DNA from 2 places in the Blautia difficilis genome. Region 1 is predicted to be linked to the other one. Evidence: riboswitches for the same ligand, from Rfam matches in the RefSeq annotation. Region 1 holds a riboswitch; the other holds the start of a gene.
The links. A riboswitch is a leader RNA that binds a small molecule or an ion and turns the genes downstream of it on or off. The one in region 1 is predicted to bind cyclic di-GMP.
Positions count from the first base shown of each region.

Region 2: another riboswitch for cyclic di-GMP. It lies ahead of H8Z82_RS00550 (hypothetical protein); the one in region 1 lies ahead of H8Z82_RS03225 (substrate-binding periplasmic protein).

Region 1 is NZ_JACOQG010000003.1:44,660-60,702, forward strand. It holds gene H8Z82_RS03210 (response regulator) at 1-1,986, opposite strand, end outside; gene H8Z82_RS03215 (ABC transporter substrate-binding protein) at 1,992-3,842, opposite strand; gene H8Z82_RS03220 (ATP-binding response regulator) at 3,842-6,025, opposite strand; gene H8Z82_RS03225 (substrate-binding periplasmic protein) at 6,009-6,824, opposite strand; cyclic di-GMP riboswitch class I at 6,997-7,090, opposite strand; gene H8Z82_RS03230 (MATE family efflux transporter) at 7,166-8,509, opposite strand; gene H8Z82_RS03235 (Lrp/AsnC family transcriptional regulator) at 8,722-9,180, shown strand; gene H8Z82_RS03240 (SANT/Myb-like DNA-binding domain-containing protein) at 9,220-10,518, opposite strand; gene H8Z82_RS03245 (hypothetical protein) at 10,579-10,734, opposite strand; gene H8Z82_RS03250 (hybrid sensor histidine kinase/response regulator) at 11,106-13,604, opposite strand; partial or broken gene H8Z82_RS03255 (response regulator) at 13,750-14,004, opposite strand; gene H8Z82_RS03260 (HD domain-containing phosphohydrolase) at 14,033-15,532, opposite strand; gene H8Z82_RS03265 (transporter substrate-binding domain-containing protein) at 15,766-16,043, opposite strand, start outside.
Region 2 is NZ_JACOQG010000001.1:122,197-138,239, forward strand. It holds gene H8Z82_RS00525 (NUDIX hydrolase) at 1-152, shown strand, start outside; gene thrH (bifunctional phosphoserine phosphatase/homoserine phosphotransferase ThrH) at 247-849, opposite strand; gene H8Z82_RS00535 (MarR family winged helix-turn-helix transcriptional regulator) at 1,180-1,635, shown strand; gene H8Z82_RS00540 (ABC transporter ATP-binding protein) at 1,660-3,393, shown strand; gene H8Z82_RS00545 (ABC transporter ATP-binding protein) at 3,386-5,269, shown strand; cyclic di-GMP riboswitch class I at 5,587-5,670, shown strand; gene H8Z82_RS00550 (hypothetical protein) at 5,816-6,118, shown strand; gene lepB (signal peptidase I) at 6,115-6,708, shown strand; gene H8Z82_RS00560 (SpaA isopeptide-forming pilin-related protein) at 6,739-12,360, shown strand; gene H8Z82_RS00565 (SpaA isopeptide-forming pilin-related protein) at 12,531-14,132, shown strand; gene H8Z82_RS00570 (class C sortase) at 14,264-15,088, shown strand; gene H8Z82_RS00575 (class C sortase) at 15,094-15,939, shown strand; gene H8Z82_RS00580 (pilin N-terminal domain-containing protein) at 15,956-16,043, shown strand, end outside.

The DNA of each region.
Region 1 (16,043 bases):
ACCCTGAGTCCTGCTTACAGTGGAAGTCCGCTCTCTCTCAAAAGGAGAAAAGATCTTCTGTACAAATTTCTGACTCATGCCGATTCCGTTATCCTTTACCCGGATTTCGTACAGTTCACAGCCTCTCTGCGTCCCCGGATACTCTCTCAGCCGGACAGAAACGGTTCCGCCTGCAGGAGTAAACTTGATCGCATTGGACAAAAGATTCAGCAGTACCTGATTCAGTCGTGTCTTGTCACAATAAACATCCTCATTGGTAACATCCATGACATCCATGTAAAGTTCCAGCTGTTTCGCATGGATCTGTCCGCTGATAATAGTTTTCAGATCATGAAGAACCTCTGACAGACTGACTTCCGTTTCTTCCAGATGAATCTTTCCGCTCTCAATACGGCTCATATCCAGGATATCATTGATCAGTGAGAGCAGATGATTACTGGAGGAAAGAATCTTACCCAGATAATCCCGTACCCTTTCTTTATCATCAATGTTGCTTACAGCCAGTGTGGTAAAACCAATGATCGCATTCATTGGTGTCCGGATATCGTGAGACATATTGGAAAGGAAGGTGCTCTTTGCCTTGTTTGCAGTCTCCGCAGCGCGGACCGCCTCAGAAAGCGCCTGATTCATTTTTCTGTCAGAGGTACGATCTGACATAACCAGGATATATTTCTTTTTCCCGTTTACCTCGCTGCCCATTGCAACATTATGAAACCAGCGGTGTTCTCCTGTTTTCTGATGAACATATTCAAAATCCCATTCCTGCTGCTCATGAACCTGGATTTCTTCCAGATAATTCTTCTCCGGATCTTCAACATCCCCGGGATGCAGTTTTCCCAGGACACAAATATCTTTACGGATCTGTTCTACTGTAATACCCAGCAATTTTTCCACATTGGGACTGACGTAATCTGCTTTATATGTTTTGGCATCCAGCATCAGGAAAACATCATCCACACTCATTGACAGCTTTTGAAACAGCTCGTCCCTGTAAAGGATCTCCGTATCCTTTCTCTTCAGGTTTACCCTGTTTTTCCAGAGAATAATTCCAATAAAAAGACCGGCAATACACACCGCTACTGCACTTACAAGCAGCATCGTGCTACGCTGCAGAACATTCATACTGGCATTAACGATATCAGCCTGGACAAGTCCCAGAAAGATCCAGTCCTGAGGTTTGGATTTCTCATAGACCAGATAGTAATCCTTTCCATCCAGATTTATCAGCATTGCATCTGTATGTCCTTCCTTAAACTCTTCTGAAAGTTTAAGGATCTCTTTTTCAGACATATTGGAATGCTCTCTCAGAATCCCAAAGAAATTATAAACCTCTCCCCATGACTCAGAGGAATGATCCACAACAACACGACCATCCGGATGAACCACATAACTCTGGGCATTTCCATTAAAAGCAGAAATATTCAGCACATTTACGATATCAGAGTTTTCATAGGCAATGGCAATTGCATCATATTCAAAGCCCTGATAATTTCCATGAGGCTTGGGAGTGGCAAAAACAAGGAGCTGGGATTTTCCGGGAACTGTTGCATTGGTTATCACATCATTTCCCTGCCGGATCTCATCTTCAATATTTTCCTGTAATCCCAGATAGCCGGTTTTACCTGTTACCATCTTATAGTTCCCGTCCGCTGACAGGAAATAAAAATCTAAAAAGCCTGCATCTTCCTGTGCTTTCTCTATATACTCACGAATTTCACTTTCATCGGAAGTGTTCTGCAGATATTCTCCCCATATATGGAGATAAGTCAGATTCTTATTTGTCAGCTCACTTAGCATATTATCAGACTGATGAAAAATTTCTGTCAGGTGAGAAACACTTTCCTCATAAACAGTCTTCGATACAAACCCCAAATATTGGAAAACAGTCAAAAGGATTCCAACAAATAGGGCAATAAGAACTGCTGCATTCCATCGTTTTCTCACAACCCGTTTCTTTCTGTTTGTATTATGATTCTTAACATCCATTCTTCTCACCTCAGAGTAATGTAGTCTTCAGGCTCTGCAAGAATGGCATTACCATCTGAAACATATGTTGTCCAGGTATCTTCCACAGAGGTATCCCCTCCGTCAAATGCAATATTTTCCTCTGCCGCATAAGCTTCCATATATTGTGGTGCTGCAAGGCAGGTCACAGTAAAAGCATCCTTGTCCTGAATCTGTTTTCCATTCTTTGTAACTTTACTCAATGTATAACCATCATCCGTTTCCGTGACTTCTACAGAAATACCACTGAACACAGGCAGAGAGCCGCGGTTAAAGGGGATAAAGCCTCCCTGGCAGCCTTCTACGAAGTTTCTGACCGTTTCCTTCAGTTCTGCCCCACTCATTTCGCTGCTGTAAGCGAAAAGCTCGTTTGGCATAATCATGTTGCCCGCCATTTTTTCTGTATAACCGGCCTTCAGTACATTTCCCGTAAAGCTGTTTCCTGTTGCAATCAGCACATCCGTCCCATAAATACCGCGCAAAGTGTTTGCCATAACAGAATAGGCTTCATTGCCTCCGCTGGTATGGAAACGATTGGAATAAGTTTTCTTTGAATCCAACACAATATCCTCAGAAGTGGATTTTTCTTCAAGAAGCTGGGAATTAAATGACTGATAAGCCTGCTCTGCATTATATTCTCCTGAGAGCATCTTAGACACCACATCCCTGGAAATGGAAAAAAAGTCATTTGACGCAATACGGATATACATATGGTTTTCTTCAATCACAGGTTTCACATCCTTCAGATATTCCGTAAGCCGGAAATCCACATCCTGGCTATAGCTTAACAGATCCTGCCCATCATAAATGATCCGGTTCTGCGCATCCTCTGAAAGCATTGTGCTCAGTACCTTCATTGCTTTCTGCCGACGTGTTTCATCCTTTGTCAGGTCACGGTTTAAAGCTATCTGGAAATATGGTGTAGTCATCAGCCACTTTTCGCCGTTCTGCTGAAAGAATGGCAGGAATGTTGTGTTAATGCCCTGATCCTGGAACATTTTTACACCGGCAGAACTGCCGAAATACATGGCAAGCTTACCACTTTTGTACATCTCAACCACATCATCATAATTCATATCCAGATCATCCTGGCTCAGCCCTGTATCCTGAATAAACTGCTCCATACGTTCAAAAGCCTCCGGCCAGACGGTACTGTCCAGACCTTCTCTCTTTGTATTATCAGGGTCACTGTAGATGGTACGCCACTTACGTCCATCCACAGAAGACAGCTCTGATGCAGACAGACCCTGCAGTGTTTCCATACAGGTATAATCATAGTAATAGTCTGCAGTAAACCCACGGATACCCACCTCATCAAATGCCTGGCAGGCAGAAATGAAGCTTTCATAATCCGTTGGAAGAGGAATATCATACTTTTCAAAAAGATCTTTGTTTACTACAAAGCCATGGGCATCTGCACACACAGGAAGCCAGTTTACGCTGCCATCCTGATTTCTGAAACTGTTAAGGTATGTATCATAGACAGCACCTGCAGCATTGGTTGTGGAAAGATCCATCAGACTGTCTTTCAGAGGACTTGCATCATGCAGGGAAAACCTGCAGCAGGTTATAATATCCGGCAATCCGCCATTTTCATTTAGAAAACGATAGAAATCCAGATCATTATTGCCTACTACAAATTCAACGTTGATATCCGAAAGCTGTTCCTGGATGTATGGCGCATATTTTTCATACAGCTTTGTAGTCCATAAATACACGGTGATGGTTTCTGCATCTTCTTTTTCCGCACTTTTCCCGCCACAGCCAGACAGAAGTGACATAACCGTCACCATCACCAAAAGTACAGAAACTAACCTGTTCCATTTTTTCTTTTTCATTATAACTGCTCCCTCTGATTGTGTTTTACTAACTCATTGATTACTTTTACTAATAATTTCCTATCAACAGGCTTGGCAATATGTTCATCCATTCCCGCTTCCTTTGCTCTCATTCTGTCCTCAATGAACGCATTTGCTGTCATTGCAATGATCGGTATCACTTTTGCATCCTCTCTGTCCAGAGAGCGGATCATCTTTGCTGCTTCATATCCATTCATGACAGGCATCATAATATCCATAAGAATGACATCAAATTCTCCAGAACTGCTTTTTCTGAATATGTCAACAGCCTCCTGCCCATTCCATGCTTTGGTCACCACAGTGCCTTCATTCTGAAGCACAAATTCTGCAATCTCCATATTCAGCTCATTATCCTCTGTCAGAAGAACATGGAGCCCCTGGATAGATGTTTCCGTTTTTTCTTCCGTTTCAGTCCTGTCCTTCCTATCTGTGTCAATCCGGAATGGAATCCGGATCACAAATGTAGTCCCTGTGCCTTCTTTACTTTCAAAGGAAATGGTTCCGCCCATTTTCTCTACCAGTTTTTTTGTGATTGGCATTCCCAGTCCTGTTCCGGCGAATTTTGTGCGGCTTCCTGCATGTTCCTGTGCAAATGGTTCAAAAATGCGTTTCTGGAATGCCTCTGTCATTCCAATTCCGGTATCTCTGCAGACAAATTCCAATGTGGTCATTGCTGTCTGTTCCGATGGGATTTCCCGACAGCTGATATAGACATATCCGTTTTCTTTGTTATATTTCACCGCATTGGACAGAATATTCATCAGGATCCGCTTCACATGCACCGGACTTCCGATAAGATTCCAGTGTGTAACTTCTTTTTCTTCCCAAAGGATCCGGATATTCTGCTCTGCAGCCATCTGTTCAATCACACCCAGTATTTCCTCAGAAATACTGTTCAGATTAAATGGGATTTCTTCCAGAATCACTTCATCTGACTCCAGTTTGCTCATGTCCAGAACCTCGTTTATCAGTTCCAACAACAGATGGGATGCCTCTTTGATCTTTGCCCTGCATTCCGTCTGTTTCTTCATATCCTCTGCATAATGGTCTGCCACATCGATCATGCCGCAGATTCCATTGATCGGTGTCCGGATATCATGGCTCATTCGCTGTAGAAACTCGGTTTTTGCCTCATTGGCTGCTTCTGCTTTTTTTGCTGCTCTCAGAAGTTCTGCTTTATATTTTTCATCTTTTTCCTGTTCATGTTTCCGGTGTGCCAGATCCGCTCTGTATCCCCAGAAGCAGAATATACCGAATATGAGTAAATAAAGAAAAACGACAGCTGTTACACTTAGCGGCAGGTTACGGAATACTTCTGTATCCGGAAGATATGCGTAGATATAATAATCACGCTGCTTAAGCATGATTCCATAACATCCGGTTCCTTCCTTCCTCAAATGATAGATATGCTGACTGTCTGTATGCTTTTTCATTGCCTGAACAACTTCGTTGTCGGCTGTATTCTGCCCCAGCAGACTCTCATCATTGCTGGCAACAACAATCCCATCGTCTGCAACAATAACCGTTCCATCTTTCTGGATACTATAACCATTTAAAAGCCCTTGTATCGTCAGTGTATAGTTTCTGGCAAATTCAGGAGGTGTGTAATAGTAGATTGCCACAATACCCGGTGCATCTTTTCTGGCACAGGCTGCAATATCAATATAGGATCCGTCTTCCCTGGTAAACCGTTCCGAATAAGATCTTTCTTCATATCCGGCAAAATCCATGATAATGTCCTTTTGCAGATATGCCGTAATCTCACCGGTCAGAGACTCATCCATGCTGTATTCGCAGTCCGTCTTTCCAACTGCATCCAGCACAAGGATACCATCCACCCAGAGAGTCTGAAGATTTTCTTTTAGGAACTCCTGGCTCAGATGACCGCCGTTTTCTATTTCCATATCGATATTCGTACTCATCTGTCTGGCACTTTCAATCGCACGGAGGAGACTTTTGGATTCCGAAGATTCATTATAATGGGTGTAGGTGGAACACTGCACTTTGACATAATTTACAATCTCTACCATTCTTTTCTCTGCTTCCGCTTTCTCCGCATGAAAGAAATAAAACAGAGAAACTAATGCCACACAGATTCCAATCAGACCACCGAACAGCTGGATTCGTTTTTCTTTTTTCTTTCTCTTAATATCCAAGATCATCCACCTCCAGATACTTCTGGGGATCATCCAGATATTTTTTAATAATTTTCAGGGAGGTGCCATCCTGACGCATTTCTTCCAGCGTCTGATCCATCTGCTCACAGATTCCCCTGTCATCCTCTTTTGCAAAAGCAACACCTATCCCGACGACCATCAGTGGCTCTTCCAGGATACGGAAGCTTGCGTCATAATCTTTCATGTACTGGACAATGGATTCCTCATGTGCAGCAACTGCATCCACATATCCTTTCCCCAGAAAGGTATAGATCAGTTCCCTGTGCCCAAGACTGATCAGATTGCCCAGTTTGGGGATTCTCTCATCTGTCCGGTTCAGAAAGATGCCCTCCGGTTTGGTTGTGGACTGGACGGCAAGGTTCTTTCCCTCCAGGTCACTTAGTTTATAGATATCACTGCTCTCATTTACAGCAACTACCTGGCGGCTTGCTATGTAGGGCCCTGCCCAGCGGTAATCGTCAAGGCGTCCTTCCATGGAAAAGCAGCCCATAATACAGTCAATCTCTCCGCTTTCTACCAGCTCTTTTTTCTTCTCCCAGTTGATCTGGACAACCTCCACCTGATATCCCATTCTTCTGAAAGCTTCTGTAGCCAGTTCCACATCAATTCCTGTGGGGATTCCATCTTCATTCAGATAATTGTATGGCGGATAACTGTCACTGCCCAGGGTGATAACGGGCTTTTCTCTTTCTTTTTTAGTGGTATTTGTGTTTTTGCACCCTGCCAGGGATGCCGCTATAATTCCCACAAGCAGAATGCCTGCAATCACTTTTTTTCCTTTCATCTTGTCTCCATTCCTGCTGTTCTTTTCTATTGTCCCTTAAACCAAATCAGGTAAATCCACTGCGGAGGTTATGAATATCCGCTTGAAGCAAAAAAAAGTTCCTTGTAAAAAATTTTACAGGAACTTTTTCCATAATACCATTTAACATTTACCTTTTATTATTACTGAGGCATGATGCAACCGGCTGGCATGGCCAGATTTCAGTCTGACTTTAGCTCCTTCTGGCTTTGTGTCCCGACTTTTCAACCGGTTTACCAATAAATGCCATAAAAAAATCTTTTTTTATTATAGCACTCATACTATATCATGTCTATAAGAAAATATACCTCTTACCGGGATTATTACCGGGATGGAACTTCTTCATCAACCGGCCATGATTTTCTAAGTGCCCCATAGGAGATCAGAAAATTCGCAAGCCAGCCGGCCGGTACAGCAAGCCAGACAAATGCAATCCCGTAACGCGGCGCAAAGATCAAAGCCACTGACAGACGTATTGCAAGGTTTACCATATTGGCAATAAGAAACGGGCGCATGATTCCAAGCCCACGGAGAACTCCATCTGTTGCCATCTTAATACCCATAAAAATAAAGAAATATCCCAGCCATTTCATATAATCCCCGGACACCTGATATGCCAGAGCAGTTCCATCTTTTCCAAGGAATAAGGAAGAAATTGGGGTGTGCAGTGTTTCAATGACTATGAAAGCAAGGACTGCGAAACACAGGTCCAACACCAGTGCAGCATGGTATCCTTTTTTGATACGTTCAATTTTCTTTGCTCCAAGATTCTGGGAAACATAGGGCGAAACCGCATTGCCAATGGATACAAATATCAGTGAAAAAACATTCTCTACTCTCATGGTTGCCGCATAACCTGCCAGTGCCTGTGTACCGAATGGATTTACAACTGCCTGTACGATCATCATACCAATCGACACTGTAGACTGCTGAAGAACCGATGGTACTGCAATCCGAAGCATGGAATGTAACTCCTGCCTGTCAAACCAGTTGAAACGGCTTTTATATCGACGCATCCGGCTAAAGAAAATCAAAAGCGAAAACACTGCGGAAATTCCCTGCGCAATGAGAGTTGCGAGGGCAGCACCGAACACCCCCAGCCCTAAACCAGCCACCATCCAAAGATCCATAACAATATTCAAAACAGAAGAAAATATCAAAAGCCCCAGCGGAATCTTAGATTCACCGATGGAGTTGAACATTGTTGAAAGGATATTGTACATAAACAGAAAGGGAAATCCCACAAAATAAACACGCAGATACAGTACTGCTTCATCCAGTATGTCAGCAGGTGTTTGTAATAAGCTCATCATAAAATGAGAAAAGCCAAAGCCCAAAAACCCCAGAAGTATACTCAGAATCAGAAAACTAATCAATGATGTTGACACAATTGTTTTCATTTTGCTATAATTTTGGGCTCCAAAATAGCGGCTCACAAGTACACCGGCTCCTACACCGGCACCCAATGCTACACAGATAAAAACATTCGTCAAAGCTGCACAGGCTCCAACTGCCGCAAGTGCAGAGGATCCCACAAACTGACCAACAATGATAGAATCCGCCATATTATATACTTGTTGAAAAAAACTTCCGAGAATCATCGGCATTGCAAAAACAGTCAGTGCTTTAAGAGGGGCATCTGTGATTAAATATTCATCTTTTGACATTCTCATTTTCCTCCATAAATTTCTGCTTTTTATCCGAAATCACAATCGCATTTTCAAAACGTAAGTTTTAGATTTCGTTACGCAACAATTATATGCAGTTACAGTAAATAAGTCAAGCAGCTGTTTACTTTTAGTAATATAAATGATATGATATTTAAGAAAATCTGCTACCAGACGGATATTATTTTATATTATTTTACAGGAGGGAACTTATGTATCTGGACGGTTTAGATGAAATGGATCAGAAAATTATCCGGCTGCTTATAGAAAATGCACGTATCTCCTACTCTGATATTGGTGAAGAAACCGGTATTTCCAGAGTGGCAGTAAAAGCCCGTATCCAGGCTTTGGAGAAAAGAGGCGTAATCGAAGAATATACAACAATTATTAATCCGCAAAAAATCAGTGGGGCTGTATCATGCTATTTTGAAATTGAAACAAAACCGGAGTACCTGTCGCAGGTAACAGATATATTGTACAAAAATGATACAGTTACTCAGATTTACCGTGTCACAGGAAGAGACAAGCTTCATGTACATGCAGTTGCTTCCTCAGGTGATGAAATGGAACAGTTCCTGCACAATGTCATTGATACACTGCCCGGCATTATCAGCTGCAGCTGCAATATAATTTTATCACGCATTAAAGATATTAAAGGTTTGAGACTATAGAGGTATCTCAGAATCACACAGTAAAAATAATCGTGCATTCTATCGTCTGTTTTCTTTGCTTTCATAAAAATGCAGGAAATAAATCAGGTAACATCCTGCTATCAGTCTGAAAATATCGTCTTCTATCTCTTTTTCGCTGCTGTCTAAAGTAATTTTGTTTCTTTCTATCTGAAGCCCCATTGTATCCGCAAGATTCTCAATCTGCTGTCTGTCATATTCTTTTTCATCCAAAAGAACAGAATCCTCATAAACCCTGAATTTCCCGGTTTCATCACATTCCAGTGTCAGATGCAGTTCAGGGAGTTTTCCGGGTTTAAAGGTTATCTCACTATATGTCATAGATTGCCTTACTTTTGTGATCCCCTGTTTCACTGCCAGTATGATCCATTCATCCAATACAGGTCCTTTATACATAGGCAGTCCATATTGCAGATGTAATTGGGCGGCCTTGCTGATGCAGGCATTTCTGGTACGGTTATTCAGACGTTTATAAACATTGCCGCCCTCAACCGGGTAGTATTTCTTCAATATCTTCTCTTCGGCTTTTGTCCATGGATCAATGGTTTTCCTGCTTAATCCCAGAATCATTGCTCTGTATTTGCATGCCTGAAGAGATCTTTCAGGCATGAGAGTATGCACATATCCGGCACCTTTTTCTTCATAATATCGGGTAATGATCGCATCCTCTTCCTGTGTCCACGGAAGTCTGTTATTCTCTGATCTGACATTTAAGTACTTAGCTCTGGACTGACAGGCAGTCAGAGTTCTCCCTTCCAATCGTTCTGCTACTTTCCTGCCTTCCGCTTTGTAATATGTTCTTATAATTTCATCTTCTTCTGCAGTCCATTCTTTTCTTCCCTGTATGCAGAGACCTAATTTGGCAGCTCTTTTACTACATGCCTCTTTGGATCTTCCCTCCAGTCTTTTCTGAACTTCAGCACCTTCTGTCGGATAATAATTCCTCAGAATTTCATCTTCGCTGCTGCTCCATTTTCTGTTTGCCCCGGAATAAGTAAGTCCTAATGCAGCAGCTCTTCCTCTGCAGGATTCTGCAGATCTCTGATTTAAGCGATAACGTACCTTACTGCCCTCCACAGCATAATACTCCCTCAGTATTTTATCCTCTGCTTCTGTCCATAATCTGACATATTTAACATCATTCTGTACGATTGCTGAAGAAGAAATGTTTTTGGATATTTCCATTTTTGATGCCTGGACCCTGCAACTTTTTGCAGTTCTTCCGGATAATCTTTCACAGACCTGATCTCCTTCTGTGGGATAGTACTTTCTTAATATTTCGATTTCATCGGCTGTCCATCTTTTTTTCGTATTTGCCATGTCTTACACCTGTTTTATATATTATGTAAAGCGGACATTCGCAATCCGCTTCGCTACTTCTTACTTTTCGTAACCTTCGCAGAAGAATTTTGCAGTATTGGATGTACTCAGAGTTACAATATCTTTCTGGATATTACCGTGCAGTTTTGGGGAAATCCGTCCATGATCCAGCATCTTGTCATTAATCATTGTCAATACAACCTGTTCCAATGTCATAAGCATGCCTCCTGTTCTATTTGTTATAATGTGCAATTTGACATAGAACTATCCAGCGGTAATATGGTGAATTTTATAAAATTATTATAACTGATTCAAAGATAACTGTTTTTGAGACGAAAAAAGCCAGCTATCACAAAGCAGCAGCGAAAAAAAAGACACCCACAGTTAATTTCGAACCCTGTGAGTGTCCAAAAGCGAAAGGAATAATGATAATATCAAGAAGCCTGAATAAAAAACGCAAAAAAGCCTACCGAATCTTATTTTTTATCTGTCATTATTCCCGCAACCGATACTGCAATAGATGTCCAGGTGATTGCAATTTCAATGAAAAATGCCTGAATAGAACAGGAAATAGAAATACATATTTATTATCCATTTATGCTGTTGTTCTTCCCATTCTGTAAGCTTTCCTGTTTTTCCAATACAGAAAGAATGACCGCTTCCATTTTCTCAATATCAATGGGTTTTGCAATGTGTCCATTCATGCCGGCATCAAATGCTCTTTTCCTGTCTTCTGCAAAGGCATTTGCTGTCATGGCAATGATCGGGATTTCTGCCTTCGTCTTATCATTTAAATGCCGGATACACTGTGCTGCCTGATAGCCATCCATATTTGGCATCTGGATATCCATAAGTATCAGATCATAAGTTCCCGGTGACATCTGCGCTACCTTGTTCACGCACTGAATTCCATCTTCCACACGCTCGATAATAATCCCAGTTTCTTCCAGAATCGTCACTGCAATTTCCGCATTCAGATCATTATCCTCCGCCAGCAGAACATGCTTTCCGCGCAGGTTTTCTCCCATATCAGATTCATCTGCTGTTTCTGTCTTCTCATTGTAATATTTTTGGTCAGCTATTTTATGCATCAGCGTAAACGTAAATACGGTCCCTTTTCCCAGTTCGCTTTCCACTTCAATACTGCCGCCCATCAGATCGACCATTCGCTTCACGATTGGCATTCCAAGACCGGTTCCTCCGACTTTTCCAGTGGTTGTATTATGTTCACGGCTGAATGGTTCAAATAACGTTGGAAGATATTCTTTGCTCATGCCAATACCGGTATCTTTTATCTCAACTTTTACCTTTACATATCCTTCTTTTTCACATGGCAATTCTTCTACTGTGATCGTTACATTCCCACCTCTGGGCGTATATTTCATAGCATTACTGACAAGATTCACATAGATTTCCCTGATTTTCGTACTGTCACACAGGATATTTCTATGTGTAACCTGCATGCTGGCACTTAGATGAATTCCTCTTTCTTCCGCTTCAGATGCAAATGTACTTATGATTTCGTCTACTACCTCGCCGACAATTTCATAATTTTCATCTACTTTCATCTTGCCGCTTTCAATCCGGGCCATATCAAGTACATTATTGATGATGGACAATAGCAGTTTCCCGGATTGTTCAATTTTTTTCTGATAATCCAGTTGCTTCGGTTCTGTCAGCAGCGGTTTCATCAGCTGGTTATATCCCAGGATCACATTCATTGGCGTACGGATGTCATGGGACATATTATTCAGAAATTCCGTTTTAGCTTTATTTGCATTTTCTGCGGCAGCATATGCTTTTTTCAGCTTTTCCTCCTGCATACGCTCTTTTTTTATGAGACTGTCAATATTTCTTGTTCCGACTACAGCCACCCTTGCTCCGTCTTTTTTCTTTACGTATGTCACTCTTACCTGATGATAATTGATCTCCGTTTCCGACTTAAACTCGTATGTCATGGAATAATCCTCTTCCTGTGAACGCAGAGTTTCCAGACCCAGCTGCTTTTCAAATTCTCCGTTAGTGTTATTAGATACCATCGTCTCGGCATAAGAAGGAATTATTTTTGACCATCTGTTATCACATTTTCTGCAAAAATCTGAAATAATCTTTCCATTTTCTTCAGACTCGCGATAAGAAAATACCCGATCTTTATCCAGTTCTACTGCCAGAACAGAAAAATATTCTTTTCCAAGACCTTCGATGATCTCTCTTTGAAGCTCTATCTCCTGTTCTTTTTTAATGATTTCATCTACAGAACGGAAACCGAGGATGATCTTAAAATGATCTTCCTCATTGGATAAACGTACTGCGTTTGCCAAAAAATGTCTGGAACCACTCCCATTTGGTATGGTCTTATAATAAATCTCTATACTGTCCTTCTCTTTTAGTTCTTCCATAAGATACTCCGGCAAAAGTTTTTCCAGATACCCCGGAGCAGAATCTTTAATCAGGATATTTTCAAAAAAATACCGGACTCTCTCTGAATAGCAGTTACTTCCACGAACTAACTTTTGCTTTTCTTCAGGGTCATTGTGCGTAAAGGTATCCCCTTTTACAACTTCAAATGTATCCTGCTTTAAATCGCACAAAAGTATCGTTGGATAATCTCTGGATAAAGCTGATAATATCCGGTTACGTTCGTTCAGAATCTTGTTGCTGTCTTCCAGTTTCTTATGCCGTTCCACGAAAGATGTCATATCTTGGCAGACACTGATAATAGCCAGTTTCCCATCCTCTGTCCGTATGACTTTTCCTTTATCAACCGTCCAGAACCAGGAGCCGTCTTTTCGCGGCATACGATATGTGGTCTCATAGGTTAATCCCTCATAATACTCATCCCCGATATCCTTTATGACCTGTTCTCTGTCATCGGGATGAATCGTATTAATCACTTTTCCGTCAATTGCTTCAACCATTTCTTCCACTGCATCGTAACCAAGCATCCGTGCCATTTCTTCATTGGCATAGTAAACCGGAAACTCATTCTCACAATATCCACCGATCAGTCCCCTGGTTTTCCCCATGATCATAAAATCTGTCAGCATCTCTTTTTGTACCTTGTCTGGTATTATTAACTGTTTCATATTCCTCAACCCTGTATCCTTCAGCTTAATTTTTTGTGCAGATGTAGTAATCTATAGCAATCCTCGTAAATAATGCATTTAAGACAGTTCAGCAGGATTTCACACTCTGATGGGCTGGATTAAGATGCATTATTTTAGAGGATTGCTATAATACCGCCACATAACAGAGGATTCTTCTTCTCTCATGGATTGGTATCTCTTTTGTATCTTTACGGTTCAATGTCCTTATCTGTCTGGTTGCTTCTAATCCATCCATTACCGGCATCATAATATCCATAAAAATAAAATCAAATCTGCCCGGAACTGACTGGGAAACAATATCCACAGCCTCCTCGCCATTTTCTGCCGTAGTCACAACCATCTTTTCATCTTCCAGCAGCATTTTTGCAATTTCCAGATTTAGCTCATTATCCTAAATTTGCATTTTTCTATTTTACAGTATCAAAATATCCAATAATTCCAATATAGCCATCTTTTTTTAATGGAGTCCACAATGTGTGCAGTTTCAGATTATACATTTGTCTTTTGTTTTCAAGCCTTGCTTTTATCTGTAATGAAATTTCTTTATTCTTTATCGAGGTCTGTTCCAACAAATCTATGATATTTTGAATATCTTCTTCACTCACTTCAAACACTTTGAATACATCAATTCCCGAATCATCTCTCTGGTATATTATCTTCTGTTTTTCATTTATTATAGTTAATTGGCCCGAACTTGCATTGTAATCAATCGAATTTATGCCACTGTTCGATTTAAAGAAATCAATTTTCTCCTGCATGACCTTGACAAGACTCTGTGTATAAATCTGGTTCGGTAAGGATTTATCACTGAGTATTTCATTCGAAAGTCTCTGTGCTTCATGATAATATTTATTATCATCCATCTCTTTACCAAGCATTTTTGAAAGCTGAGTACTCAGTTCTTTCAAACACTTAAGGAGGATGGGATTAAACTGACCGCATTGCCCATCCAGGATCATTTGAATCGCTGTATCATGATCAAATGCTTTCTTGTAACACCTTTCACTGGTGAGTGCATCATAAACATCAACAATCGATACCACCTGCGCGGAGATTGGTATTTCTTCACCTTTTAAGCCATCCGGATAGCCCTTTCCGTCCCATCTTTCATGGTGCCACCTGCAGATTTCCCATGCGGTATGTACCAGTGGATGATTTTGCGGAAAGTCCATATCCTTAATTATAGCTGCACCAAGCTCACTATGGGTTTTCATAATCTTAAATTCTTCATCTGTAAGTCTGCCTGGTTTATTCAATATTCCTTCCGGAATACGAATCTTACCAATATCATGAAGGGAAGAAACAGTTGTAATCAAAGCAATATCTGCCTCTGTCAAAGGATAAGCATCTGTTACTTTTACCAGTTGTCTCAGCATCATCTCCGTTGCTGTTTTAATATGCAGGATGTGTTCTCTGCTCTCGCTGTTACGGGATCCCAATATATTACTCATAATCCGGATCATGATATTATTATTTTCTTCTTTTTCGTAAACCTGATTATAAACCACATTTATCAGATGCTTTTGGTTCATATAGAGGCCCAAAGTATTCTGAACTCTTTTCTTTACAATCACAGAATCAAACGGTCGTGTGATATAATCTGTGATTCCCAGCTCATATGCTTTACGCATAGTATCAACAGCATCTTCAGAAGATATCATGATTACAGGAGTTTCAGCAATACACTGGCTTCTTTTCACTATTTTCAAGACTTCAAAACCATTCATCTGTGGCATATTGATATCCAAAAGCATCAGATCAATTCCAATATTTTCTCCTATCATCTGGATTGCCTGATTACCATTTTCAGCTTCCAGATAGTTATAAGCATCTCCAAGAATCTCCTTCAATATGTCCCTGTTTAATTTTGAATCATCTACAATCAGGATTTTTTGTCTTTTATCCATATTTTTTATTACCTTTATCCACTCGTTTTTTATGATGTTCCAAGCACTTGATCCAAGACAGAAAGTTATGTCGCATCACTTAATGCTACAGTCCCTTCTTTATTCTTTCAATCGTCATCTCATATACTTCTGGTACTTTTTCCAATGTCTGTTTTAACTGTATATAACTCTCGCATTGTCATATTTTAGTCCTCCTGTCAATTGTATTCCACTAATTCATGAACCTCTGCTAATCAATTATATACATACCTTATAATCGTTTTTATAACTTCATCAATCACAATCGGCTTTGACAAATGTGCGTTCATTCCTGCATCCAGTGATGCCTGAACATCTTCTGCAAATGAATTAGCTGTCATTGCTATAATAGGAATGTTTTTTCCATCCGGTCTGTCATTCATTGCCCTGATTGCTTTTGTCGCTTCATAACCATTCATTTCAGGCATCATGACATCCATCAGGATTACATCAAATGTACCTTTCGGATGATTTCTGAAAATCTCAACAGCAT
Region 2 (16,043 bases), on a different contig from region 1:
TCATTATGGACATTGACGAGAATGACCTGCATCTGCAGACAGAAGAGACAGACGGATATATGTTTGCCACTGTTGATGAGATCAAAGCCTTTGCAGCAGAGGGAAAATTCCTTCATTATGATAGTATAAAGAAGGCCTTTGAACTGTCATAATATGGCATAACAGAATAATAACAGTAATGGAATCACAAAATAAAAAACCATCATACAGGAACAGCCTGACCTGTATGGTGGTTTTTTTATAAGACTATTTCATAGCGTTTCTGATTGCTGCCAGCAGCTCATCATATTCCTCGTATGCCGGAATCTCCGGATAATCGGCTTTGATCTTGTCTGTGCTGCGGAACAGGAATCCTGCCTTGCTTGCCTGGATCATACCCAGGTCATTGTAGGAATCGCCGCTTGCAATGGTATCGAATCCAATAGACTGCAGTGCCTTTACAGTAGTTAACTTGGACTGTTCCACTCTCATCTTAAAGCCTGTGATCTCACCGTTGTCTGCAACTTCAAGTGTATTGCAGAACAGAGTGGGTCTTCCCAACTTCTCCATGAGGGGCGCTGCGAACTGTGTGAAAGTATCGCTGATCAGGATTACCTGAGAGAAAGAACGAAGCTCATCCAGAAATTTCTTTGCACCCGGAAGGGGATCGATCTTTGCGATAACCTCCTGAATCTCTTTCAGTCCAAGACCATGCTCCTTCAGAATTCCAAGTCTCCAGTTCATCAGCTTATCATAATCCGGCTCATCGCGGGTAGTTTTCTTCAGCTCCGGAATGCCGCTGGCCTCTGCAAATGCGATCCAGATCTCAGGCACCAGAACGCCCTCTACATCAAGACAAGTGATATACATGATAGAATCCTCCTTTGTGAAAAACATCTTTATTTGTAAATATTCTTTACCGCTTTATTTGACGAAAATATCTTAACATATTCTGGAAGGCCTTGCAAGTTACTGTTATTTATGGACAGATATATCAGGCTAATATTACTGAGAATGGAGTCAAGCGGATATTCGCAACCTCCGCAGGGGACTTACCTGATTCGGCTAAAAAATATGTATTGACAATAAAAAAGCAATTCCCTATAATGGTTAGGAAACTAACAGATAGCATCCTAACCATATGACAGAATCCGGGAGGTGAACATAATAGACGAGGAAACCAGGCAGAAACTGAACAATATGCACGTAGGCCGTCTGATCCGTATTTTATCCCATTCCATGAGACGTCACAATCCGGCGGAAATGATAGAGAATGATGATCTGACACTTATGCAGAAACATGTGCTGAAATTTATCCTTCTGGAAACCATACACAGAGATATTTATCAGAAAGATATCGAAGAGGAATTTCAGATCAGAAAACCCACAGTAACAGGAATCCTGCAGCTAATGGAGAAAAACGGATACATTTACAGAGAATGTGCGAAGCAGGATGCCCGTCTGAAACGGATCCTTCCCACAGAAAAGGCAGAGTCCCTGCGCCAGCCCATCCTTCACAGCATTGAAGAGGATGAAGCAGCAATGATCCAGGGCATCCCAAAAGAGGATGTGGAGCTGTGCAAACAGGTTCTGTGGCAGATGTGCGAAAACAGAAAGAAAATGTGCAACAAAAAAGACAGTAATTACAAAAAATAAAATACAAGGAGGACATCAACAAAGATGAACAAAAAACTTTTACGTTCCGTCCGGGAATACAAAAAGCAGTCCATTCTGGCACCGCTTCTGGTAATCCTGGAGGTTCTGATGGAAGTTCTGATTCCCCTGGAGATGGCCAAGATCATTGACATCGGCATCGCCCAGGGAAATCTGAGCTACATCTTACAGAGAGGAATCATCCTGGTTGTGATGGCAATGCTTTCGCTGTTTTTCGGCGTACAGGCAGGAAATATGGCAGCTTATGCAGCAGCAGGCTATGCCAAAAACCTGAGACATGATATTTTCTACAAGGTACAGGATTTTTCCTTCAAAAATATCGACCATTTTTCCACCTCAGGACTGGTCACACGAATGACCACAGACATTACCAATGTGCAGCAGGCATATATGATGAGTATCCGATTGCTGGCCAGGGCACCGTTTATGATCATTCTGTCATGGATCATGACACTGACCATCAGCAAACCGGCATCAATCCTTTTCCTCATTGCCATACCATTTCTGGGAGGCACCCTGCTTTTTATTGCAAAAGCAGCCCACCCTCATTTCATCAAGGTATTTGACGAGTACGATGTGCTGAACAATTCCGTACAGGAAAATGTAAACGCCTCCCGTGTGGTAAAGGCTTTCGTCCGTGAGGACTATGAGATCGAGAAATTTCATGGGATTTCCAGATATGTCTATGATCTTTTCACCAAAGCAGAGAAAATTGTGGCATGGAACTCCCCGGTTATGCAGTTTACCATGTATACGGTAGTACTGATCCTGGTAGCCATCGGTGGCAGATCCATCGTAGGCGGCACTATGGAAGTAGGAGAGCTTACCAGTGTAATCGTCTATGCCCTGCAGATCATCGGCTCCCTGATGATGGTAACTTTCGTATTTGTTATGATCATGATCGCTGAGGCATCCACAGACCGAATCGTAGGAGTGCTGGATGAGGTTCCGGAAATGCAGGATCAGGCTGATGCAGTGAAAACTGTGGCAGACGGCTCCATAGACTTTGAACATGTGGACTTCAGCTACGGAGGAGAAGGTGGCAACCTTTCCCTAAAGGATATTAACCTTCATATTAAATCCGGCCAGACCGTAGGAATCATCGGTGGTACCGGAAGCGCCAAGTCTACCCTGGTGCAGATGATCCCCAGACTCTATGATGTTACAGGGGGAAGTGTAAAGGTAGGAGGCGTTGATGTGCGCAAGTACAATCTGGAAGCGCTCCGTGACCAGGTATCCATGGTTCTCCAGAAGAACGTGCTTTTCTCAGGCAGCATTTATGAAAATATCCGCTGGGGTGATGAACATGCCAGTGACCAGGAGGTTCAGAGAGTCTGCCGCCTGGCACAGGCAGACGGATTCGTCAATGAATTTCCGGATGGCTACAACACTATGATCGTCCAGGGCGGAAACAACGTATCCGGCGGACAGAAGCAGCGTCTGTGTATTGCCAGAGCCCTGCTGAAGAAGCCAAAGATCCTGATCCTGGATGATTCCACCAGTGCGGTAGATACCAGGACAGATGCCCTGATCCGTAAGGCCTTCCGCGAGGAAATCCCGGATACCACCAAGCTGATCATTGCACAGCGAGTTTCTTCTATTGAAGATGCAGATCAGATCATTGTACTGGATGACGGTAAGATCGCAGGAGTAGGAACCTCCGAAGAATTACTGAAAACAAATGAGATTTACAGAGAAGTATATGAATCACAGGTCAAAGGAGGCGGAGAAGATGAATAAGAAGAAAAAAGTAGACCAGAACACCATCAAAACTGCCAAAAGACTTCTGAAATATATAACCGAAACCTATAAGCTGCGGCTGATACTGGTATTTGTCTGCATCTTTCTCAGTGCAGTAGCCAGCATTTCCGTATCCCTGTCCCTGAAATATCTGCTGGATGATTATATTATCCCGCTGATCGGACAGACAGACCCCAATTATGCAGAGCTGTACAAGGCTATGGCAGTTCTGGGCTGCATCTTCGCAGTAGGTGTAATCGCAACCTTTATTTACAGCAGAATGATGGTATTCATCGGACAGGGCGTACTCAAGCGTATCCGTGACGATATGTTTGAACACATGCAGACTCTGCCTATCCGTTACTTCGACCAGAATACCAATGGCTCCATCATGAGTCTCTACACCAATGATACGGATACGCTGAGACAGATGATCAGCCAGGCAATCCCCCAGGGACTGATGGCACTGTTTACTATTATCGTAACCTTTATTTCCATGCTGATGCTCAGCCCCCTGCTGACCATTCTGGCTGTGGCTGTTATCTTTATTATGCTGGCAGTCACCGGTAAGATCGGGGCAAACAGTGGTAAATATTTCATCAAACAGCAGGTATCTCTGGCAGATGTGACCGGATTTGTGGAAGAGCGCATGAATGGCCAGAAAGTAGTTAAAGTCTTCAACCATGAAGCAAAATCCGAACAGGAATTTGACCGTCTGAACGAAGCTCTCTTTGAAAGCTCAGCCAGTGCCAACAAATATGCCAACATGATGGGTCCTGTCATCGGAAATATCGGTAACCTGCAGTTCGTGCTCACAGCAGTTCTGGGAGGACTTCTCTCTGTAGCAGGAGTAGGCGGCATCACTCTGGGTGTTATGGCTTCCTATCTGCAGTTCACAAAGAGCTTTACCCAGCCCTTCATGCAGGTGGCACAGCAGTTCAATGCCATTGTCATGGCGCTGGCAGGTGCAGAGCGAATCTTCAACCTGATCGATGAGAAACCGGAAGAAGATGAAGGTTATGTAGAGCTTGTTAATGCGAAAAAAGATGCTCAGGGCAATATTACAGAATGCAAAGAAAGAACCGGCATGTGGGCATGGAAACATCCCCATTCCGCTGACGGCTCTGTAACCTATACAGAACTTACCGGAGATGTCCGCTTCGAGGATGTAACCTTTGGCTATAACCCGGATAAAGTAATCCTTCAGGATATCAGTCTCTTTGCAAAGCCTGGCCAGAAGCTTGCCTTCGTAGGCTCCACAGGTGCAGGAAAAACAACCATCACCAACCTGATCAACCGTTTCTACGATATTCAGGAGGGTAAGATCCGCTATGACGGAATCAATATTACCAAGATCAAGAAAGATGACCTGAGACATTCACTGGGAATCGTACTTCAGGATACCCACCTGTTCACAGGAACCATCCGGGAAAATATCCGCTACGGAAAACTGGATGCCACAGATGAGGAAGTATATGAGGCAGCAAGACTGGCTCACGCAGACCAGTTCATCAAAATGCTTCCCAAGGGCTATGATACCATGTTAAGCGGAGACGGCGAAGAACTGTCCCAGGGACAGAGACAGCTTCTGTCCATTGCCAGAGCAGCAGTAGCCAACCCGCCGGTACTGATCCTGGATGAAGCAACCTCCAGTATCGATACCCGTACAGAGAGCATCGTACAGAAGGGAATGGATAACTTGATGAAGGGCAGAACTGTATTTGTCATTGCCCACAGACTTTCCACCATCCGCAACAGCAATGCCATCATTGTACTGGATCACGGCAAGATCATAGAGCGCGGCGACCACGAAGACCTGATCCGCCAGCACGGCACCTACTATCAATTATATACAGGTAAGCTGGAGCTGTCATAAAGCATCGGCAAAATTACAAAACCCCCTGACTGTGAAGGCAATGCCTGTCTGGTCAGGGGGCTCTTTTTGTATGCCAATGATATTTAAAAATTTATATGGAAGAGATAATAAAAAATGGAAAGATACAATAGATAGATACCAATATTATGTCATAATCTACAACCATCCGCATAAAATATAGCATGACCTTCATTGTAATATTTCACAAAAAATAAGGATTTCAAACGAAACAATTTCGACTTTGCATGAACCTGAACCAAAATATTCTGATAATATTGACAAATCGTTTTTAGCGTATTATCATACTAAATACAAATACAGAAAAAAAGCAAACCTGGTGCAAGCCAGGGACGCAAAGCTAGGAGTCTCTTGAACGGCAGGCAGGGAGGAGCGATACCCACAGGATACATCCCCCGGCATTGACCACATAAGAGTTACAGAGAGATAGTTCGGCTGCAATTATTCACTAACGATAGAGAATGATTGCAGCTTTTTTATTTGTCAAAAACACAGCAGATTGCTGTATCAGAAATAAGGAGCATAAGTATGACTGACAAAGAATTAAGGCGTCTGAGCCGTACCGATTTACTGGAAATGCTTCTGGAACAGAGCAAAGAAGTAGAGCGCCTGCAGCAGGAGCTGGCAGAAGCCAGACAGCAGCTGGAGGAACGAAGGATCATGACAGAGGAAGCCGGATCCATCGCAGAAGCCGCACTTCGGATCAACCGGGTATTTGAGGCAGCACAGGCAGCCGCAGACCAGTACCTGGAGAACATCCGGCAGCAGGCCCCCGGCCATACAGATACAAAACCCACAGACAGTCAGGAGAATGAAGGCATTCAGGAATGAGGAAAAAGACCAGCAAAGAAATCACATCCATGCCTACAGTAACCCAGCTGGAGGCGGAATTAAACAGAACAAAATACAGACACAGATACCACCGGGTACTGAGAAACACTCTTGGAACCCTGATTACCGTGGCAGCAACGGCAGTCCTGATCGCCGTACTCCTGCTCCCGGTACTTCAGATCTACGGCAGTTCCATGTACCCCACTATCCAGGAGGGACAGATCGTAGTTTCCGTAAAAGGAGCCGATTTCACCCAGGGAGATGTGATCGCCTTTTACTACAATAACAAGATATTGGTAAAGCGAATGATCGCAGGTCCCGGAAGCTGGGTAGATATAGATAAGAAGGGAAATGTCACCGTGGATGGCGAACTTCTGGATGAGCCCTATCTGACAGAGAAAGCCCTGGGTGACTGCAACATCAAGCTTCCATATCAGGTGCCGGACGGCAGATACTTCGTTATGGGAGACCACAGATCCACTTCCATAGACAGCCGTAACACTTCCGTAGGCTGCGTGGCAGAGGAGCAGATCGTAGGGAAAATCGTATTCAGGCTTTGGCCTTTGAAATCATTTGGCACTGTGAAATAATCAGCGCCGGGGATAAGGAGAGATGTCAATATGAAAAAATTATTGTTGCGGGAAGCGGCAAAGCATAAATTACAGAATCGCAGGCGTAAACGCTGGCAGAAGATAGTAAATATTCTTGCCTGTCTGGTGGTTTTTTGTACTGTCTATGCATTGATCCTCCCGGCACTGACCGCCGAGGCGGACACCTACTGCGGTAAGGAGGAGCATACCCACACAGAGGACTGCTATGAGGAGAAGCTGATCTGCGGCAAGGAGGAGGGAGAGGGAGTCCACCATCATACGGACGACTGTTACAGGGAAGTAGACGCTCTGGTCTGTCAGACTCCAGAATCCGATGGACATCAGCACACAGATGCCTGTTATACAGAAGAACAGGTTCCGACTTGCACAAATACAGAAGAGGGCCATGTACATAGTGAGTTTGAAGGTTGCTATACCACAGAGAAAAAGCTGATCTGCGGTATGGAGGAGGGCGAAGGTGCTCACCACCACACAGCAGAATGTTATGAGAAAAAGAAAGAGCTGATCTGTGGCCAGCAGGAAAACGTTGGCCACCGCCACACAGCAGAATGCTATAAAAAAGAGCTGATTTGCGGCAAAGAGGAACACACCCATACCCTTGCCTGCTACTCCAATCCTAATGCAGACGTAGAGAATGGAGATGTATGGCAGAACACAGTAAGCAGTGTGACACTTACAGGTAACTGGGGTGCGGACCTGGCAGCCATCGCCCAGACCCAGACCGGTTACACAGAGAGCACAGCTAACTACGCAGTGGCAGAGGACGGACAGACCATCCACGGCTACACCCGCTACGGTGCATGGGCAAACGACCCATACCGGGACAACTGGTCCGCCCAGTTCGCAGACTTCTGTCTGAGCTACGCAGAAGTACCCACAAGTGCAGTTCCACAGAACAGTGATTGCAGCGCATGGAATTGCACAAATCCGGATGGCTACACACCAAAGACCGGTGACCTGCTCCTGCTGGATACAGACCTGGACAGCAGCGCCGACCACGCCGGAATCGTAACCTCCGCTGATGACAGCACCCTGACCGCCATCGTAGGCGACGCCGACAAAGCAGTCAGAAACAACACCTATAACATAGGAAGCGATAATATCAAAGGCTACGTCTCCATCCCGGAGAATCCGGCAATGGCAACCCCGACACCGGAGCCGACCAAAGAAGCGGAAGTAACACCGGAAGCCCAGCCGACTCAGGAGCCAGAGGCAACACCGGAAGTTACCGAAGAACCGACTCAGGAGCCGGAGAACAAAGCAGATGATGCAGTAGATAAGGCGGATGAGAATAAAACTCAGGATGAGGATGTTAAGGAAGATGATGGTAAGAAGGATGATACTGCTAATAATATAGAAGTAACTCCTACACCGGAAGTGACCGAGACACCGGAGGTAACCCCGATTCCGACAGAGACACCGGATCAGGATTCAGATATAATAAAAGAAGAAAAAATAAACTGGTGTATTGTTGAACAGGATATCGCAGTACAAAATACAGATGAAAAATTATCTGCAGAACCAATTATGTTTGATGATATCGAAGAAGATGAACTGACAGTGCAATCGAATGAGTCATTTGTTCTGGCTGCCAATGCGGATAGTAGCACAAGTGTAAAACTGGATGATTATATTACGAATATCAACTTGAAGAAGCTTTCTAATGGAAATTGGTCGGATTTATCAGGTACTGATACATTAAAGGATGGGGACAAGGTTCTGGTAGATATCAGCTACTCTGTAAATGGTGGTCTGCCAGACGGAAAATATGAACTTATTTATCAGTTACCTGCCAATATTGCACTTTCAGAGTCGTTAAGCGGACCTGTTACTCAGAAAGGTGTTGAAGTTGGTTCATATACGATAGAAAAAAGTGGAGAAGTTGTGATTACTCTTGATCAGAGTAAATTCAATCCTAATGAAAGTTTCACAGGTAAGTTCCAGTTCGAGGGAATTGCCAATCGTCTTGGAAATCAGAATGAAGAGAAGATTGTATTCCCGGGATCTGATAAGGAAATTATCATTGAGAAGGATAAATCGCAATATGATCTGACAACTAAGAAGGAAGCTAAGCTGAGTGCAGACTATAAATCAATAGATTATACGATTACAGTTTCAAGTGAGGCTGGAACAGGAAGTGATTTAATTAAAATTGAAGACAGTTTTAATCGTTATAACAATACAGCGGTTGGAAGCTACAGGAAAAATTCGTTTAAGATTGTAAAAATAGATGCTAATGGACAGAAAACAGATGTTAATATGTCACCTGTATTTACAGACGAAGATACTAAATTTACGTATAGTGACCTTGAACCTTTAGGAAGCGGTGAGAAATATATTGTCAGTTATACAGCTGATGTGACAGAAAATTCGCAGAAAGGTGGAGGAAGTATTTCCAACAGTGCTGGTGCCCAAACGACTGGAAATAAATCATCCTGGGATAGCAAGACTGTTACAATTCCAGGTGTAATGATTGAGAAGACAGGATATTATGATCAGAACATAAATAAGATTACATGGACGGTAACATTGAATAAAGATGCAGTGGCAGATATGGCAGGTTATTCTTTTAAGGACATTTTACCTGAGGGAGTGACGCTTTCGAACGGAATATCAGATATTTCTGTCACTCCGGTATGTAATATTAATCCACAGTATAATAGTGAAACCAGAACTATAACAGCTACTTTTCCGTCGGATGCCGGAAAGCAGAAATATACGATTACTTATACCACAACGGCACCTACGGTAGGAGCAGGACAGACACAGGCGGTAAGTAATACTGCTGAGATTGGAAAGGATGGAAAAACATATACAGCTTCAGGTACTGTTTCTGTTTCGCCACGTCAGTCAGGTATAACAAAAAAATGGTCTGCTGATATAAGCGATGGGACTGGTACGAAGTATCAATGGTATAGTGAACTGTCTCTTCCTGAAGACGTAGGTAATGAGATTACATATTCAGATACAATTTTGTCGACAACTGATAAGCAGGGTAACGAAGTTAGTGCTACTAATACACATTATGGTATTGCAAGTGAGTTGAAGACAGAGCTGGAAAAAGAATTGTTACTCAAAACCAAGGCAGGAGCAGAATATAGGTGGGCAGATATTCAGTCTAAATACAATGTAACATTTGCATTTTATACTGAAAAAGATGGAAATGAGATATCATCTAATGATTCAACACAAAAGGTAAAATATTTTACTGTTAAGATATCATCGAAGAACTCAGCGGATAAGGTTGATGCAACTTCTGTCAGCATGAAGTACTATACACATATAGATTACAGCCAAATGTCTGAGGGAGGGGAATGGACATTCCGCAATAAGGGGGAATATGCCGGAAAGGAAAGCGAGGACAGTCATAGTTATAAAAAACCATCAAAGCTGGTAAAACAGGTTGGTGTCAAGGACAGTTATGGAAATATAACCTACGGAGGAACAAGCTTTGCAGTAAATTATGATGATATAGATGGATATTTATACTATCGTCTATTTGTACGTCCAGCTAATGATAAAAATGGTGACATAGTTATAAATGACGAGCTTTCTGATAAGAGTATGTCCTACGATGTGGATTCCGTTGACACAAAATTTTATTTTGATGCATGGAATTCAAGATACACATGTTGGGATGGTAATCATATTTACGATTTATCAGGAGAAGAGAAACCAATTGTCAGTATCAGCTCTGATTCTGAGGGAAAACAAAAGCTGAAAATAGAGATAAAACCAGGATATAAATGTAACGCCAATAAAAATCATGATGGCTTTCTGATTACCTACAGAGTGAAGATTTCAGATGACTCTGCATGGAATACTCCTGGTACTGTAAAAAAGGTATATGGAAACTCTGTTTCATGGGGAGATGTAACTACCAGTACGAGTACTTTGGTGGAGAAGGACGAGGCAGAGAAAGTTGAGAAAAAGGGAACGCAGAGAACATCTACGAATAAAGACGGAAAAACAGTGTATTCGGATATTGTGGATTATAGCGTTATTATCAATCCGACAGCCAAAGATCTGATACCGGGAAAAGATGAAGTTGAGCTTGTAGATAAACTGACATTTGAAAAAGATGGTATAAAGGCTTATCTGGAGTTGGATAGTCTGAAGTTATACACATATGATCATTCGGTTGAAGGGCACTTAGGGAATTTGCTGGATCGATCCAAATACAAAGTAAAGTATGATGACAGTAATCCGAATACTCCTGTACTGACAGTAACGGTTCCTGACGAGTTGGCTTGTGTATTGGTATATACATATACCTTTGACAGGGGAACAATTGCTGACAATACTATTAAGGTTAAAAACAGTGCCAATCTCGAGGGCGGATATTCAGTATCTACATCAACAGAGGTGCAGAAAAATTCAGCCTCTGCCAGTGTAGATCAGGGTAATGTGACAATCTATAAAGTAGATGAGGATGATTATTCAATCAGGTTGTCAGGTGCGAAGTTTACATTGGAAGCATATGATGACACATCCCAGAACTGGGAAAATGCAGATATTACTATAAACACTGGTTGTCAGGCATCTAAATCTACAGAAAATGGAATGACAGTTTATACAACAGGGGCAGATGGATATTTGAAGTTTGATACTGATACGGGTATGTCAGGTATACTTGATGATACATTATTGCAGACAAATACAGTATATAGACTAACCGAGACAGAGGCTCCCATCGGATATCAGATAAGTAATAAACCATATTATTTTGTATTCCTAAGAGACAAAAAAGAGAATGATTTTACATCTGCTGCGCCTTTAAACGGAATTAATGAAAACGTATATTATTATGATGATGGAAAAGCAGTAAACATGACGGTTTCAAATAAGTTTGCCGGTGTCAGCGTACGAAAGGTTTGGCAGAATCAAGATGGTACTATTGTTAATAAAACGGATGGAACTACAATCAAGGTACAATTGTATCGATCTAAAATGGTCAATAGTTCCAATGCTCATAAGGTGACAATTAAATATTTTTCAAGTCATGACAATAATTTGAAGTATACAGATACCATTTATGTAAAAAGAGATACAGGTATAAAAATATTGTGGCCTCAGGAATGGAATTCTAGTGAGTTAGGCTTATGGAAAATTCCAGAGGGATGCGCGATAGATATCAAAGATAATGCTGATAGAGGTTATCCTGTTATAACGATTCCTGGTGATAAAGTTACTGACGAACTGAATATTGAATGTAGCTATTATGTGGGAGCATCGTCAGGAATACCTGTGGTGACCTACCAGAAAGATAAAATCTGGAGTTCGCGAGAGAAAGTAGGCGCTGAAGTAAGTTTATCTTCAACAAATAACTGGTCATATACATGGAATAATGTGGAAGCAAATTCTGATGATGGTGAAAAATGGGATTATACAGTACAGGAAGTTTCTGGTTCAGATGGTTATGATGTAAGTTATACAAATAATGATGGAGTGGAAGTAGGTAAAAGCGAAATAGTAATTACAAATAAAGAACGAGAAAAATCCTACATCCTCCCCGAAACCGGAGGAATCGGAACCAACAGGTTTACAGCAATGGGTCTGGTCTTAATGGCAGGTTCATTGATGTGTGGATACGTGATGAGGCGGAAACGCAGAGAAGGGAGGAGAAATTAAGCCTCTCCAATCCGGCGAAAAAGATGCGCCGAGACGTATTCAGCAAATAAATTTAATCGAACAGGAGACAAGGCAGCAGTTCGATTAAAATAAACGGCGAAGCAGATACAAACATCTGCTTCGCCGGGAACAAGAAAAATATTTAATAAGAAGAAAAGAGAGGGAAAGTTATGAAATTTTCTAAGAAAATATTACCAATGGTATTGGCAATGGCTATGGTGCCAGCTATGAGTATGCCAGCATTTGCAGATGACACTAATACAACAACTTCTACGGTTATAGCACCTACAAATAATGTGGATCTTAGTAAACATACTTTTGAGGCTTACCAGATTTTTAAAGGCGATTTAGATGGAAAGAAACTTTCTAATATTACTTGGGGAGAGGGCGTAGATTCTGTTAGGTTATTAAAGGCTTTAAAGGAGTTGAATGGTACTGGAAAATTTGCGGATTTTTCTAATTGTGAGGTTGCTGCCGATGTTGTTAAGGTTGTGGCAGGATTTCAAAATAAGTCGGAAGAAGCAAATAAGTTTGCAAAACTGGTTGCTAATTATTTAACAAGTACTAAAACAACTGGTAAAACAGAAGGAGTAGCTACATTACCTGAAGCTGGATATTATTTAATTAAAGATACCACGGTCGTGTCTGGTGGAGTAGATGATGCACTGAACCTTTCTCTGTTGAAGGTTAATGCAGCGGGCGATGTAACAGTTGAAAATAAAACAAGTAAAACAACTTTGATTAAAAAAGTGAAAGATGTCAATGATTCTGTAGGTGGCTTGACAGAGTGGCAGGATTCTGCAGATTATGATATTGGGGATCATATTCCATATCAGCTTACAGCTACATTGGGTGATTTAACAAACTATGATACTTACAAGTTAGTGTTTTACGATACAATGGAAAATTTAACACTTGATCCAGTCGCAGAGGGCGATGATTCAAGTCATGCTCTTACCGTTTTCGTGGGTGAAAAAAAATTAGATACCAACGACTATATATTGGAGAAGAGTACGGACAGTAAGAGTTTTACAGTTACAATTAATGATGTTAAAATACTTGGTGGAGTGACTGGTACAAAGGTTTATGTAAATTATTATGCAATTCTTGGTGATGATGCTAATATTGGTAGTAAAGGTAACCCAAATACATCGTATCTTGAATATAGCAATAACCCAAATAACACAGGTGAAGGTGGTTCGCTTGGTAAAACACCCGATGATAAAAATATTGTATTTACCTATAAAGTAGTTGCTAATAAAGTAGATGAGAAGAAAACTCCTCTTAAAGGTGCTGCTTTCGAACTTTTGAAGAAAGATTCATCTAAGACTGCCCCGAATAACTATAATTCTGTAGGTATTATCGGAGCCTCTAAGAATGCAGACGGCACATATGAACAGACAGACGATCAGAAAGATATGACAAAGTTTGAATTTAAAGGAATCGATGATGGCGACTATAAGATTGTCGAAGTCGTAACTCCAAAGGGTTATAATACGATGGCTCCTATTGAATTCACTGTAACTGCAGAACATGATATTTTGGCCGATAATCCGCAGCTTAGAAATCTTCTGGGAGGTGATATATTTACTGGAAGTGTTGAGGGTGAAAATGATGGAGCTGTTATCGGACAGATTGTGAACAAATCCGGTTCCCTCCTTCCATCCACCGGTGGTATCGGTACAACAATCTTCTACATCGTTGGTGTAGTTCTTGTTCTTGGTGCTGGTGTTCTGCTTGTTACTAAGAAACGTATGAATGCAGATAAATAAGAAACCTATTTTTAGGAATGCCGCTGGCATTCTTGAAAAGAGAGTTAAACATTAAGATGTAACACCCTCCGGGGAGCAGGAAGTGTTTCCTGTTCCTTCGGAGATAATATTATGACAACAGGGAGATACACATGAAGAAAAAAGATTTTTCCACAATTGCATTAATCGTTGTTTTTTTCGTGGGTGTCTCCGTGCTGTTATATCCGACAGTCAGTGACTACTGGAATTCCCTGCATCAGTCCCAGGCCATTGCTACCTATGCGGACTCGGTGGAGAACATGGATGAACAGGATTACGAGAAGCTGTGGGATGCAGCGGTCAGCTATAACCAGAAGCTGTTTCAGTCCAGACATGGTCTGGGCCTGAAGGATGAGGAGAAAGAGGAGTATAATGAGCTGCTGGACGTGTCCGGCACCGGGATCATGAGTTATATTGAGATCCCCAAGATCAAATGCTCCCTGCCTATTTATCATGGTACAGATGAAGGTGTACTGCAGATTGCTGTGGGTCATATTGAGGGAAGCTCCCTGCCTGTAGGCGGGCTGAATACCCATTGTGTTCTTTCCGGACACAGAGGACTGCCCAGTGCCAAGCTTTTTTCCAACCTGGATAAGCTGGAGGAGGGAGATATCTTTATGATCCGTACTCTGGATCAGACCCTTACCTATGAGGTTGACCAGATCCGTATTGTCCTGCCCGATGAGGTGGACGATCTGAAAGTTGAGGAGGGCAAGGACCTGTGTACTCTGGTAACCTGTACTCCCTATGGAATCAATACCCACCGCCTGCTGGTGAGGGGCCACAGAGTTGCCAACCAGGAGGAGGCAGAGGCTGTCCGTGTCACAGCGGATGCCATGCAGGTGGATAACAGAATTGTAGCTATGTGTATTGCAGTTCCTGTGCTGGTACTTTTGCTGATTTATGTGGCATTTGGCGGCAGACGCAGGAAGAGATAGAGGAAATGAAGAAAAAGTGGATGTCGCGTCTGATGACGCTTTTGATTGTGGTTGTGTTTGTGGCAGGGCTTTCCTTTCTGCTGTATCCTACAGTGAGTAACCTGTGGAATCAGGCCCATCAGTCCAGGGCCATTGCTACTTATACAGAGCAGGTGGAGAAGCTGGATGATTCCAGCAACAAGGAAATGCTGAAGGCTGCCAGGAAATACAACAAAGAGCTTTTGAAGAAAGCCGATCACTGGAAACTGTCCAAAAAGGATAAGAAAAAGTATGAAAGTCTTTTAGATGTGTCCGGTACTGGTATTATGGGTTATATAGAAGTTCCGAAGATTGACTGTTCCCTTCCCATTTATCATGGGACAGATGAGGGGGCTCTGCAGATTGCCATCGGTCATCTGGAAGGAAGTTCTCTCCCTGTGGGCGGCAAGAGCTCGCACTGTGTGCTTTCCGGGCACAGGGGGCTACCCAGCGCCAGGCTTTTTACGGATCTGGATCAGATGGAGGAGGGTGATACCTTTATCCTGAATATTCTGGGTCATAAGCTGGCCTATGAGGTGGATCAGATCAAGGTGGTTCTGCCTGAGGAAATGTCCGATCTGGAGATCCAGGAGGGCAAGGATCTGTGTACCCTGGTAACCTGTACTCCCTATGGGATCAATACCCACCGTCTGTTGGTAAGGGGACACCGGGTAAAATATGTGGAGACCAAGGTGCAGGAGCAGAAGGAAGTATCGAAATCAAAGACAGATATCAGGCCGGTGATCGCAGGGGCTGTGGCCGGTGTAGTGGTATTGTTTATCATAATTTTCGCGGTGAGACGCCGCAGAAAGCATAGAAATCAACAGAGATAACGGAGGCTGATGGTATATGGAGAAAAAGGTGAAAAAGGGAAGAGGGCTGAGAGTTTTCATTGCTCTTGGGGTAATGTGTATGGTCCTTATGGGGCTGGCTGTCC